One region of the Promicromonospora sp. NPDC050262 genome, then DNA from elsewhere that is predicted to be linked to it. Evidence: riboswitches for the same ligand, from Rfam matches in the RefSeq annotation. Region 1 holds a riboswitch; the other holds the start of a gene.
What was found. Region 1 has a riboswitch for cyclic di-AMP ahead of AB0I29_RS22355 (C40 family peptidase). Riboswitches for the same ligand answer to the same signal wherever they lie in the genome.

Region 1 (6,975 bases):
GGCTGGACCCGGCCGCCGACCTGCCCCGCCAGGGCGTGCCGGTGCCGGCCGGCGAGCTGCTGCTCATGCCGTCGGACGGCGGCGGCGACCGGGCGCACGTCGGGATCAAGGTCGCCACGGTCGCCCCCGCGAACGCGACGCTCGGCCTGCCCCGTGTCCAGGGTTCGTACCTGCTGCTCGACGCCGCCACGCTCGGCGTCGTCGCCGTGCTGGACGGCATCGCACTGACCACGCTGCGCACGCCCGCCGTGTCGGTCGCGGCGGTGCTGGACCGGCTGCTCGACGCCGCCGACCCGCTCCAGGTCGCGGTCGTCGGCGCGGGGCCGCAGGGGCACGGGCACGTCGCGACGCTCGCGGACGCGCTGGGCGAACGGCGACCGCTGGGCGACGTCACCCAGCTCGTCCGCGACCCGGCCCGCACCGAGGCGACCGACGGCGCCCAGATCGACGGCGCCACCGTCGTCCGGCTGGGCGGCCCGGCGTCCGACGACGCGCTGCGCGCCGCCGACGTCGTGGTGTGCGGGACGTCGGCCCGCGAGCCGCTGTTCGACGCCGCCCTGATCGCGGACCGCGCCGTCGTCATCGCGGTGGGCTCGCACGAGCCGGACGCCCGGGAGCTGCCGGCCGGACTGCTCGCGCGCGGCACCGTCGTCGTCGAGGACCCGGGCGCCGCGCTGCGCGAGGCGGGCGACGTGGTGCTCGCCATCGCGGAGGGCGCCCTGGCGGCCGGCGACCTGGTGCCGATGCGCGACGTCGTCACGGGCGCCGTCCGCCCCGACCCGGAACGGCCGCTCGTGTTCAAGAGCACGGGCATGTCGTGGGAGGACCTCGTGGTGGCCGAGGCGGTGCTGGCGGGGGTGCGGTGACGCGCTGACGGGCGGTCCCGACGCCCGCGTGACCGAGGTCACGCCGTCGTCCGGTCACATCTTCCAGGCCTGGCGAGTCGACTCCTCGTTCGGCACAACCGCTTGGAAGGAACGTCATGACCTCAGCACTCGACACCCTGCGCCGCGACTTCGGCGGCGACATCATCGAGCCGGGCGACGCCGACTACGAGTCGGTGGCGCGTTCGCGGCTCGTCGTGGGCAGCCCGGCCTACGTCCTGCGGCCCAAGACCGTGGGCGACGTGCAGGCGGCCGTCCGGTTCGCCGCCGGCTCCGGGCTCGCCCTGTCGGTCCGCGGCGGCGGCCACAGCTTTCCCGGCTTCAGCACCAACGACGGCGGCATCGTCATCGACCTGAGCCCGCTCGCGACCGTGGAGGTCGTCGACGCCGAGCGGCACCTCGTGCGGATCGGCGGCGGCGCCCACTGGGGCGACGTCGCGGAGGCCCTGGCCCCGCACGACCTGGCGATCTCCTCGGGCGACACCAAGAGCGTCGGCGTCGGGGGGCTCACGCTGAGCGGCGGCATCGGCTGGAAGGTCCGCAGGTACGGCCTGGCCCTCGACAACCTGGTGGCCGCGCAGGTGGTCACCGCCGACGGCGCGGTCGTGACCGCGAGCGCCGACGAGCACCCGGACCTGTTCTGGGCGATCCGCGGCGGCGGCGGCAACTTCGGCGTCGTGACGTCGTTCGAGTTCGCGGCGCACCGGACCACGCGCGTCTTCTTCGGGAAGGTGTCGTTCCCCGGGAGCGAGGCCGCCACAGTGCTCCAGGGCTGGGCGGACTACCTGCGCACGGCCCCGGAGGAGGTCACGTCCATCACCAACCTCGCCAACCCGTTGGCGGGCGGGCCGGAGGCCCCGGTGGAGGTGCACGTGGCGTTCGACGGCGACGACCCCGACGCCGCGGCGGCGGCACTGGACCCGATCCGCCGGCTCGGGACGGTCATCGAGGACGACGTCACGCTGATGGACTACGCGGACGTCCTGGTGGAGGGTGGCACGCCGCCGCCCGGCATCCACGTGATCGCGCACGACGGCCTCGTCGACCACGAGTCGGTCCAGGAGACCCTGCGGATCCTGGCCGAGGCCGGTACGTCGGCGGGTGCGCCGTCCATCGCGATCCGGAGCCTGGGTGGCGCGATGGCCCGGGTGCCGAGCGACGCCACGGCGTACGCGCACCGGGGCGCGGAGCTCATGGTCACGACCTTCACCGGCGGCCCGGCGCCCGTGATCGAGGCCGCCCGGCCGGTGCTGGACGGGCTGTGGGGCAAGCTCGCCCCGCACCTCAGCGGTGCGTACGCGAACTTCCTCACGACGGCCGATGAGACGGACGTCACAGCCGTCTACCCGACGGCGACCTACGAACGGCTCGCGGCGGTCAAGCGGCGGTACGACCCGGACAACCTGTTCGCCCGCAACCACAATGTGCGACCTGGACAGATGTCCTAGTCGGGACCTTCGGCCCGGTGGGCGCCGCCCTCGATCCGGACGGCGCCCGCCGCACTAGCGTAGGTCGGACATTCCGGTCAATAGCTCCAGCACTGGCCGGGATGTCCGTAACGCGATCGTGACTTTCGGGCCCAGGTGGGCTACGGTCGGTCCCGCTCGCGGGGAATTCCGTGGGCACTCGTGGAGGACGCCGAGCCCTGTCACCGCCACGAGATCTGCTCTGAACAGATGACAGGGACGGGGGAACCAAGTACGCGGGCACCGCCAGGTGCCCTTGGGGTGAAGCCGCACCAGCAGGACGCGGCCGGGTCATTCTCCGATCCGAATCCGACAGCTCACCTCGTAGGCGCCGGGAGAAATTGCTGTGACCACACGCATGCCCGGGCGCCATCGTGCTGCCCACGCACCCCTCACCCCGCTGACCCCGATCTCGCGCGCCGCAGCCCGCGGCATCTCCGCGACCGCCCGCCGTGGCGCGGTCGTCGCCGCCGGATCGGGACTCCTCGTCTCGCTGCTCGCCATCCCGGCCAACGCCGCCCCGGCGAACGACCCCAGCACCAACACCGCCGAGCTCGAGACCGTGCGCGACGCGGTCCAGGACGCCGTGCAGAAGTCGGCCGACACCGAGGTGGACACCGCCGCCCTGACCACGGCGAAGGTGGACACCGCCCCCGCCGTGAAGGTGGCCGCGGACAGCGAGTTCGCGCTGGAGACCGGCACCATCAAGGTGACGCCGGCCCCCGAGCCGGAGCCGGAGCCCGAGCCGGAGCCGGAGCCCGTCGTCGAGGCCGAGCCCGCCAAGGAGGAGGTCAAGGCCACCACCGTCGCCGAGGAGCCCGAGGAGAAGGCCGCCCCGGCCGCCACCTCCGGGTCCAAGATCGTCGACATCGCCATGCAGTACCTCGGCGTCCCGTACGTCTGGGCCGGCGCGACCCCCGCCGGGTTCGACTGCTCGGGCTTCACGTCCTACGTCTACGCCCAGGTCGGCATCACCCTGCCGCACTCCTCGGCGCAGCAGCGCTACTCCGGCACCGAGGTCTCGGCCGCCGACGCGCAGCCGGGCGACATCATCTGGTCCCCGGGCCACGTCGCCATCTACGCGGGCGACGGCATGCAGGTCGAGGCTCCGGTCCCGGGCGAGACCGTCCGGTACACCGAGATCTGGCAGGACAGCCCGGTCTACCTCCGGATCGGCTGACCCACCCGGGTCGGCTCCGCCCGACACCTGCTCACGAAGGGCCCGCACCAGGACGGTGCGGGCCCTTCGTGCGTCGTGGCAGGATCACCACCATGAGCAGCGCGCCCACGAGCGTCGAGACCAATGCCCTGAACACCATCGACGAGGCCGAACGGCGCGGCTCGCCGCGCAACCTGTTCTGGCCGTGGTTCGGGGCCAACGTCTCGGTGCTCGGGCTGGGGTACGGCTCCTACCTGCTGGGGTTCGCCGTGTCGTTCTGGCAGGCCGTCGTGGTCGGCACGATCGGCATCGTGGTGTCGTTCCTGTTCTGCGGGTTCATCTCGCTGGCCGGCAAGCGCGGGTCGGCGCCCACCATGGTGCTGTCCCGGGCCGCGTTCGGCGTGCGGGGCAACAAGCTGCCGTCGCTGCTGTCGTGGATCCTGACGGTCGGCTGGGAGACGGTGCTGGTCGCGCTGGCCACGCTCGCGACCTCGACCGTGCTCGGGACGCTCGGCTGGGGCGGCGGAACCGTCACCAAGGTCGTGGCCCTCGCCGTCGTGGCGGGCATCGTGGTCGTCGCGGGCGTCTTCGGCTTCGACCTCGTCATGCGGCTGCAGGTGGTCATCACGGTGCTGACCGCCGTGCTCACCGTCGTCTACATCGTGCTGGTGCTCGACCACATCGACTGGGCCACGGTCGCCGCGATCCCCGCCGGCGGCAGCCCGCAGGTGATCGGCGGGCTCGTGTTCATGATGACCGGCTTCGGGCTGGGCTGGGTCAACATGGCCGCCGACTACTCGCGCTACCTGCCGCGTTCCGCCTCCGGGCGCGGCATCGTCGGGTGGACCACGCTGGGCGCCTCGCTGGCCCCCGTCGTCCTGCTCGTGTTCGGTCTGCTGCTCGCGGGCTCCGACCCCGTGCTGAACGAGGCGATCGGCGCCGACCCGATCGGGGCCCTGTCCACGATCCTGCCCACCTGGTTCCTCATCCCGTTCGCGGTGGTCGCGCTGGCCGGGCTGATCGGCGGCGCCGCCCTCGACATCTACTCCTCCGGTCTCGCGCTGCTGTCCCTGGGGCTGCCCGCGCCGCGCTGGGTGGCCGCCGCCATCGACGGCGCGCTCATGGTCGTCGGCGCGATCTACGTCGTCTTCGTCGCGGACTCCTTCATCGGCCCGTTCCAGGGCTTCCTCATCACCCTCGGCGTGCCGGTCGCCGCCTGGTGCGGCGTGCTGCTCGCCGACATCCTGCTGCGCCGCCGCGACTACGCCGACGCCGACCTGTACGACCCGGCCGGCCGGTACGGGTCCGTGAACTGGGCCGCCGTGCTGCTCGTCGTGGGCGGTACCGGCATCGGCTGGGGCCTGGTGACCAACACCTACGCGCCCTGGCTGGCCTGGCAGGGCTACCTGCTGGGCCCGCTCGGCGGCGTGGACGGGAGCTGGGCGTTCGCCAACCTCGGCGTGCTGGTCGCCCTGGCCCTCGGGTTCGTCGGGACGCTCCTGCTGAGCGCCCGCGCGGTGCGCCGTCAGGAGGAGCGATGAGCGACGGTGCGGACGCCGTCGAGCCGTCCCGGGTAGCCGCCGCCGTCGGGCCGGATGCCGCCCTGGTCGTGATCGACATGCAGGACGTGTTCGCCGTCCCGCCCAGCCCGTGGGCCTCCCCCGACTATCCGCGCGCGCTCGCCGGGACGCGGCGCCTGCTCCCCGCTTTCGCCGGGCGCACCGTCCTGACGCGGTACGTCGCCCCGGCGGTGCCCGACGGCGCCTGGCGCGCGTACTTCGACCAGTGGCCCTTCGCGCTCGTGCCCGAGGACGACCCGCTGTACGAGATCACCGACCTCGCCGACGTCGTCGCCGCGGGGGCGCCCGTCGTCACGCGCACCACCTTCGGCAAGTGGGGCCCGGAGCTGGCGGCCGCCACCCAGGAGGCCGGCGAGCTGGTGCTCGCGGGCGTGGCCACCGACTGCTGCGTGATCTCCACCGCGCTGGCCGCCGCCGACGCCGGCCGCCGGGTCCTCGTCGTCGAGGACGCCTGCGCGGGCTCGACGCCGGAGAACCACGAGCGCGCCCTGGAGATCATGCGGCTGTACGCGCCGCTGATCGAGGTCACGACGGCGGCCGACGTGCTCGGCGCGGCCGCGCACTGACCCCGCGGCTGCTGCCAGGATCACGGCCGCACCGGCAGCAACCGCATGCTCGTCACGAAGGAGACAGCTGTGACCGTCAACAGGATCCGCGCCCGGTGGGAGCGCCACGACGACAGGTTCGCCCCCGTGCGCGGCGACACGTTCGCCGAGGTGCTCTTCGACGAGGGCAGCTGGCTGGAGGGCCCGGCGTACTCGCCCGCCTGGCGGACCCTGCTGTTCAGCGACATCCCGAACGACCGCGTCCTCGCGTGGGACGAGGCCACGGGCGGCGTCGGCGTGTGGCGCAGCCCGGGCGGCTACGCGAACGGCCGGACCGTCGACCGCGCGGGCCGCATGCTCCAGTGCGAGCACGGCACCCGGTCGGTCACCCGCACCGAGCCGGACGGCACCGTCACCACGCTCGCCGACCGCTGGCAGGGCAAGCGCCTGAACAGCCCGAACGACCTGGTGGAGCACAGCGGCGGGAGCATCTGGTTCACCGACCCGACCTACGGGATCCAGAGCGACTACGAGGGCTTCGCGGCCACGCCCGAGATCGGCGGGACCCACGTCTACCGCCGGGACCCGGACGGTTCGCTCACCCGCGTCACCGACGACTTCGCCGGGCCCAACGGCCTCGCCTTCTCCGCCGACGAGCGGACCCTCTACGTCGCCGACAGCGAGCGCAAGCACCTGCGGCGCTTCGACGTCGCCCCCGACCTGACCCTCACCGGCGGCGAGGTGCTCGCCACCTGCGACGCCGGCACGTTCGACGGCGTCCGGGTCGACGACGGCGGCCGGATCTGGGCGGCCGCGCACGACGGTCTGCACTGCCTCGACCCCGACGGCACCCTGCTGGGCAAGCTGCTGCTGCCCGAGGTCTGCTCGAACCTGACGTTCGGTGGCGCGAAGCGCAACGTCCTGTTCGTGACGGCGACCAACCTGCTGCTCTCGATCCGGGTGACGGTCACGGGGCTGCGCTGACCGCTGGTGCTGACCCTCGTTCAGCAGGCTTCAGGCGACCATGAAGCATGCGGTCATGGTCGCGTGGAGCCTGTTGAATCCGAGTCAGCCGCTAAGGGAACAAAACGGGCGCGTTGTTCGCTAGCGTTGCGCCCGGAGGTGGTCGGAGATGCTGAACGTGGAGTTCGCTCGTGACCTGGTGTTCACCGCGGTGCTGTTCGGCACGGTCACCTTCGTGTGGGCCGGGTGGGCGCAGGAGCGGCCGCCGGCCGGCGTCGTCTGGCGGGTCGTGCTCGGGGCACTCAGCGCCGGCGGCCTGGTGCTGCTCGGCCTCGGCCTGCCGACCCTGATCCGCAACTGGGACACCCCCACGGCGAT
Region 2 (6,975 bases), on a different contig from region 1:
CGTCCGACGCGGTCGACACCGCGCCGATCACGCTCCTAGCACTCACTTCATGTCCGTGACACGCACCGCAGCACGTTCCGGCGCAGTGATCGCGGCATCATCCGGACTTCTCGCCACGGCGTTCGCACCCAGCGCACACGCGATCGCGGGAGACGGTTCGAACCGACTGGCCAAGGACGTCGCGACGGCACCAGCGGTGCAGGTCGCGAACGACGCGAGGCTCAACATCGAGAGCAAGGCCGTCAAGGTCACCCCCGCTCCCGAGCCCGAGCCGGAGCCGGTCGTGGAGACCACCACAGAGCAGGTGACCGCGACAACCGCGGCCGCCGAAGCCGAGCCGGCCACCCCGGACTACGCGTCCGACGGTTCCATCGGAGCCCAGGCCGTCTCGATCGCGATGCAGTACATCGGCATCGCCTACGCGTACGGCGGCAGCTCGCCCGCCACCGGGTTCGACTGCTCGGGCCTGGTCAAGTACGTGTACGCGCAGCTCGGCGTCGAGCTGCCCCACTCGTCGTCGTCGATGGTGGCCACCGGGTACCAGGTGTCGTCGCCGATCCCGGGCGACATCGTGTGGACCCAGGGGCACGTGTCCCTCTACGCCGGCGGCGGCATGGTGGTCGAGGCCGCCAACTACGGAAGTCCTGTGCGCTACACCGAGCAGTGGCAGGACTACGCGGTCTACATCCGCCCGTACTGATCCGCACCGGCAACCCGTCAACAACCAGAGCGAAGGAGCACCGCGGCGCGCGCCGCGGTGCTCCTTCGCGCTCGTCCCGGCGGTCGCGACCGACGTCGGTACGCGAGCGGCGCCACTCCGCGAGCGGCGTCAGTACGCGACCGCCGCGGCCGCGTCGACGACGCCGTACCCGTACAGCGGCGTCCACAGCCCCGTGAGACCCAGCAGCGGGTCGTGAGCCGTGCGGAGGATGGCACTCTCCACGTCGTCGACCGAGCGCCCCTGCGCGAACAGGAGCGCCGCGACCCCGGCCACGTGCGGCGTCGCCATCGACGTGCCCGCGTAGGAGTCGTAGCTGCCGCCCGAGCAGGTGTCGGAACCCGTGCCCACGGGAACCGTCGACCAGACGTCGCCGTCGCAGCCGGTCAGCCCGCCCGACCCGCCGGGCGCCGAGACGCTCTTCAGGTCCAGCTTGACCGGCAGCTCCGAGTAGTAGGAGTGGAGCCCGGCCGAGTCGGTGGCCCCGACGCAGATCGCGACGCTGGTGAACGCCGGGTCGCTGCAGAGCGGGGTCGACGAGTTGCCGGCCGCCGCCACCGTGAGCACACCGCGCTCACGCGCGTACGCGATGGCATCCCGCATCAGGGTGTCGACGCCGATGATCGTCAGCAGCTGCCCACCCAGGCCGGAGCCCAGGGAGAGGTTGATGACGTCGGCACCGTGGTCGGCCGCCCAGCGGATGCCGTCCGCGATGTCCTGCGACGAGCCCGACCCGGCCTCGAGCACCTTGACCGGGAGGATCCTGGCGTCCGGCGCCACGCCCGCGACGCCGATGCCGTTGTCCGTCGCGGCAGCGACGATGCCTGCCACGTGCGTCCCGTGCTCGTCGCCGTCGTTGGTGCCGTCGGGCCCCCTGAAGTCCCCTTCGCCGCACGGACGGACGTCCGCGCAGCCCGTGAAGGTGGCGCCCGGCAGGAGCTGCCCCGCCAGGTCGGGCTGGTCGAAGTCGACTCCTGTGTCGACCACGGCCACCACCACGCCCTCGCCGGTGCTGGCCGGCCAGGCCGCCTCGGCGTTGATCTGGTCCAGGCCCCACTGCCTGTCCCGGAGGGGATCGCTGGTCGCGGCCTGCGCGCCCGGCGCGACCGCGACCAGCGTCGCCACGACGAGCGCCGCGGAGGTGGCGGCGCCGACAAGTGACTTCCTGTTCATATATGCCCCCATTATTCGCACAGGGGCTGATTACCCCTGAACTGGGGCAAACCTAGGACGACCGAGTCGACGCCGAACAGGCCTCACGCCCGGTTGGGGGTGAAATTTACACAATCGCAATCAGTAAGGGCGCGGGATGTCAGGCCCAGGCCTCGGAGAGCTCGCTCTCGTCATCGGCTTCCCTGGACAGCCGGAGCGCGGCGATGGCCGCACCGAGCAGCAGGGCGACCACCCAGGCCCCGAGCTGGTGCCCGTCGGGAACGATCGCGGCGGAGGCGATCTTGCCCGCGGCGAGGGCCACGGCGGACATCGGGTCCTCGGTGAGCGCCGAGCCCGGCCAGATGTTCTCCTGCACCGCCAGCAGGGCGGGTCCGGCCGCCTGCAGCACCCACACGGCGCCGGCGGCGGGCAGCCAGCCGAGCAGCTCCATCGGCTTGCTGTCCACGGTGAGGCCGAACGCGATACCGAGCGCCAGGGCGAGCACCCACCACGTGCCCGTCGGGGACACCGCGTTGCCGGGCACGAAGCCCCAGAACCAGCCGTCGAGGAGCACCACCGGCAGGGCGAGGGCGACACCGCGCAGAGCGGCCGGCCCGAGGCCCGCCAGGAGCCCGGCCGCGAGGCCGACGATCCCGGCGGCGCAGGTCACCACGAGCATGCCGAGCGGCATGGCGTCACCCGGGACCGTCTCGCGGGCCGCGAGCCACCAGGAGGCGCCACCTGCTCCGGCCATCGCGAGCAGGGTGCCGCCGATCGCGGCGGCGGCGCCCGCCCCGGCCGAGGCGGCAAGGCGGGCGGTGGTCCCGGCGAGCACGCCACCGAGCAGCGCCATGACGACGAGGCCGACCACCGCACCGTCGGCCGTGAAGGGCAGCGGCAGGATGCCCGCCTGGGCGGCGTCAGAAGCGTCCGCGATGCCGGTGACCTGGTACGACAGCTGCGCGAGCCAGGGCAGGAATCCGCAGATCCACCAGACGATCGCACTGATGGGAAACACCCACCAGGCGGAGATACGGGAGTGCGATTCGCCCATGCCGCCGAACGGTAGCGGATGTGTGATGTCGGTCATAACCCCTGAAGCCCGGAACGGCGCAAATCTGCGCCTTCGTTGGGTCAGACCGTAATGCGTAACCCGATCGTGACTTTTTCCGTGAACGTGTGTACTTTGACTTCTGCTCCACCGCACGGTGGAGTCGCGAGCCGGACGCCGAGTCCTGTCACCGGTTCGTGACCAGACGTTCAAGACAGGAGCGGGGGACCCATTCCCGGGCGACAGCAGGATCGTCGTCCTCGGGGTGAAGCCGGACGGAAACCCCCCAGTAGCCGTGCGGCCGGGTTGTACTCCTACCCGAACCCGACAGCTGACCTCGCAGGCGGTACAGGAGACATTAGGTGACGAACTCCCTCCGCGGACGGCATCGTGACAGCCGCCCGGCCCAGACACCGCTGACCATCCTCGCCCGTACCGCCACCGAGAACGCCGGCACAGTTGCCCGCCGCGGCGCGATCGCCGCAGCCGCCGGTGGCGTCCTGATCTCCACCATCGCGACGACGGCCCACGCGGCCCCGGCGATGGACCTGAAGACCGACGTCAAGACCGCGAAGCTCAACTCGGTCGACCTCAACTCACTCACCGCGGTGGCCAAGCAGTCCGTCGCCGCCGCCCCCACCGTGACCGTCCCGGCCGACGCGAAGATGCCGATCGAGATGGAAGCCCTGGGCACCTCCACGGGCGCCGACGGCGAGAAGGGCGAGGGCCCCGCCGTCGTCTCGGTCGACGCGCCGGACCCCGTGCCGGTCGGCCAGCAGGCCGTCAACATCGCCTTCAACTACCTGGGCATCACCTACGTGCTGGGCGGTAACTCGCCGTCGGAGGGCATGGACTGCTCGGGCCTGATCCAGTACGTGTACGCGCAGCTCGGCGTCTCCCTGCCGCACTCCTCGAGCGCGATGCTCAGCTCCGGTTACCAGGTCACGTACCCCGAGCCGGGCGACATCGTCTGGACGCCCGGCCACGTGGCCCTCTACGCCGGCAACGGCATGATCATCGAGGCCTGGGCCGCCGGCATGCCGGTCCGCTACACCGAGATGTGGCAGAACAGCCCGACCTTCATCCGGGTCGTCTGAGCCGGAGCCGCAGGCTCAGACGACAAAGAGGCAGAGCCTGAGCCGCTGGCCTGGACAGCCGCAACACCAGAGTCTCGCGAGGCGCCGCCTCCGCGCCGGGTATCCGGCAGCGGACGCGGCGCCTCTCGCGCACCCGGCCCCGGGGGGGGCTACTCCGGCCAGTCGCAGCTGTCCGCGATGAAGGCGAACAGGTCGGCGCGCGCCGAGTCCGGCATGGGCACGTAGATCACGTGCTGCGCCACCCCGTCGACGCTCGCCGACACGGGCAGGAACGTGCCGCGCTTGTCCTCGCCCACGGCGTGGGCGTCGCAGCGGGCGGGCACCACGGGCAGGGTGACGCTGCCGGAACGCTGCCCGTCGAGCGCGGAGCCGGTCCAGCCGGTCACTTCGCCGTCCGGGTCAGGGTTGTTCGTGATCGTGGTCCCGGCGATCCGGCCGATCGTGACCTCGGGCCCGCCGTCCACCGGATCGATCCGCAGCGTGACCAGGGCGGTCAGCTCGCCGTCGCGCGTCTCGACGGGGATGTCCGCGTCGACGGCGAGGCTCGCGCCCGCGGCTACCGCGGCCGTGGCACAGTCCACCGCGTGGTTCCGCGCGAGATGCCCGCCGGGATCGCCCACCTCCTCGACGACGACGTCGCTGGCCGGCCCGAGCTCGTCGAACTCGCCCAGGGCCAGCGTGATCGTCGCCGACGGCGCGGCGTCCGGCACCGGCTCCTCCGGCCCCGCCGGGAAGCCGGCGCACTCCGCCTCGCCCAGCTCGACGTAGACGTCCCGCGTGGTGCCGGGCCGCAGCGCCGGGGTGCGGTTCTCCTTGGTGGGGTGGGTGGGCCCGAAGCCGTCCGCGTCCAGGGCCCCCGACACCAACGTCATCGTCTCGTCCGAGTCGTTGGTGACCGCGAGGACGATCTCGCGGGCGGCGTACTGCGAGCGCCCTTGGTCCACCTGGACGCTGAGGTGGTCGGCGATGTCGTCGGGCACGGGCCCCAGGGTCGACGACGGCGTGGGCGCGCCCGAACATGCGACAGCGGCCGCCCCGACCAGCGACGTCAGGAGGACGACGAGGGCGGTGCGGCCGCGGGCCACAGCGGTCAGGCGGTCTTGCGCCGGCCGAAGATCGCCTGGGCGATCAGGATGACGATGATCGCGCCGATCACCGCGAAGAGCCAGGTCGACCAGGACCAGAACTCGCTGAAGCTGACGTTGAAGATGAGGCCGCCCAGCCAGCCGCCGAGCATGGCGCCGAGCACGCCGAGAAGCAAGGTGACCCAGAAACCGCCCGGCTGCTTGCCCGGGATGACGATGCGTGCGATGACACCGGCGATCAGTCCGAGGATGAGAAAGGCCCAGAAGCCCATGGCATTTTCCTCCAGTCGTGTGGCTTGCTTGTGCTCTACTCCAGCACTGATTTGGTTCAGTTGCCACCGGACCCGCCGATCAGTCCCATATCGGGACATTGCGCCCGGACAAGTCGGGGCACACCGCCGCGCTAAGGTTCGCCCGGGCAAGGGGCCCTGAGGCAATTCCGGGCCGTGGGCTCCGGGCACGCGAAAGTGGAGGAACACTCGATGAACCAGGAGATCGGCACACGGGCCGCACCGCGGACCGGACGAGAGCGACTGCGTGCCTTTCTCGACCAGAGGTGGGTCACCAACCTCGTGCTCGGGGTGATCCTGGCGAACGCCCTGGTCCTGGGCGCCGAGACCATGGTGCACGGCGAGGCGCTCGAGGTCCTGCGGAACATCGACCACGTCATGCTCGGCTTCTTCGTGCTGGAGCTGCTCCTGCGCCTGATCGCCTACGGCTGGCGCTTCTTCCGCGACCCGTGGAACGTGTTCGACCTGCTCGTGGTGGGCGTCGCCGTGCTCCCGGCCACCGAGTCCCTGTCCGCACTGCGCGCCCTGCGGGTGCTGCGCGTGCTGCGGGTCATCTCGGCGGTGCCCGCGCTGCGCCGCGTCGTCGACGGCCTGCTGCGGGCAGTGCCCGGGATGGGCGCCGTGGGCGCGCTGCTGGTGCTGGTCATGTACGTGTCGGCGGTCATCGCGACCGGCCTGTTCGGCACGACGTCCCCGGAGTACTTCGGCAGCCTGTGGACGTCCCTGTTCACGCTCTTCCAGGCCATGACGGGCGAGGCCTGGCCCGACATCGCGCGCTCGGTGATGGAGACCCATCCCGCCGCGTGGATCTTCTTCGTGCTGTACATCCTGGTGGTCAGCTTCGCCGTGCTGAACCTGTTCATCGCCGTCATCGTCAACGGCATGGAGGAGATCTCCGAGGAGGAGCGCAAGGACGACGAGCAGAAGGACGAGCGGCTCGACGCCCTGGCCGAGCAGAACCGCGAGATCCTCGTCGAGCTCCGCGCCCTGCGCGCGAAGCTCGACGAGAACGACGGCGCGGCCGCCTAACCGGGAGTCACGTCGGGTGTGACGTCGGGTCCGGTCACGACGTTGACCAGGTGCGGCGGGCGGACCACGACCCGCCGCACCGGCCGTCCGCCCACGGCACGCGTGACCGCCGGCCGGGCCAGCGCGGCTCGCTCCAGCTCGGCCGGCACGACGTCCGCCGGGACCGCCATCCGGTCCCGCACCCTGCCGTCCACCTGGACCACCGCCTCGGCCTCGGACACCACCAGGTACGCCGGGTCCACCTCGGGCCACGGCTGTGCCGCGACCGGCGTCGTACGCCCCAGCCGCTCCCACAGCTCCTGGGCGGTGAACGGAGCGAACAGGCTCAGCAGGACCGCGACGGCGGAGGTGGCCTCGCGGTAGATCGCCGTGCCGTCGTCCGCCCCGCGGTCGTCCACCTCTCCGGCCGGCGACGACGCCCGCCGCACCTCACCCACCAGCTGCATCAGGCGAGCGATCGCAACGTTGAACCGCCCGGCCTCGACCAGGGCGTCGACGTCGTGCACGGTCCGGTGCACCGCGCGGCGCAGGGCGTCAGACGCGCGGAAGCCCC

Region 2: linked by a shared signal. The riboswitch ahead of AB0I29_RS18040 (C40 family peptidase) and the one ahead of AB0I29_RS22355 (C40 family peptidase) in region 1 are both predicted to bind cyclic di-AMP.

The regions. Positions count from the first base shown of each region.
Region 1 covers NZ_JBFAKX010000018.1:1,849-8,823, reverse strand. Annotated here, with positions in the region: gene AB0I29_RS22365 (ornithine cyclodeaminase family protein) at 1-866, shown strand, start outside; gene AB0I29_RS22360 (FAD-binding oxidoreductase) at 983-2,332, shown strand; cyclic di-AMP (ydaO/yuaA leader) riboswitch at 2,541-2,693, shown strand; gene AB0I29_RS22355 (C40 family peptidase) at 2,697-3,530, shown strand; gene AB0I29_RS22350 (cytosine permease) at 3,623-5,050, shown strand; gene AB0I29_RS22345 (cysteine hydrolase) at 5,047-5,655, shown strand; gene AB0I29_RS22340 (SMP-30/gluconolactonase/LRE family protein) at 5,725-6,618, shown strand; gene AB0I29_RS22335 (hypothetical protein) at 6,767-6,975, shown strand, end outside.
Region 2 covers NZ_JBFAKX010000011.1:222,357-229,331, forward strand. Annotated here, with positions in the region: gene AB0I29_RS18025 (NlpC/P60 family protein) at 50-700, shown strand; gene AB0I29_RS18030 (S8 family serine peptidase) at 830-1,891, opposite strand; gene AB0I29_RS18035 (hypothetical protein) at 2,031-2,924, opposite strand; cyclic di-AMP (ydaO/yuaA leader) riboswitch at 3,087-3,282, shown strand; gene AB0I29_RS18040 (C40 family peptidase) at 3,284-4,018, shown strand; gene AB0I29_RS18045 (hypothetical protein) at 4,168-5,103, opposite strand; gene AB0I29_RS18050 (GlsB/YeaQ/YmgE family stress response membrane protein) at 5,109-5,375, opposite strand; gene AB0I29_RS18055 (ion transporter) at 5,586-6,422, shown strand; gene AB0I29_RS18060 (leucine--tRNA ligase) at 6,419-6,975, opposite strand, start outside.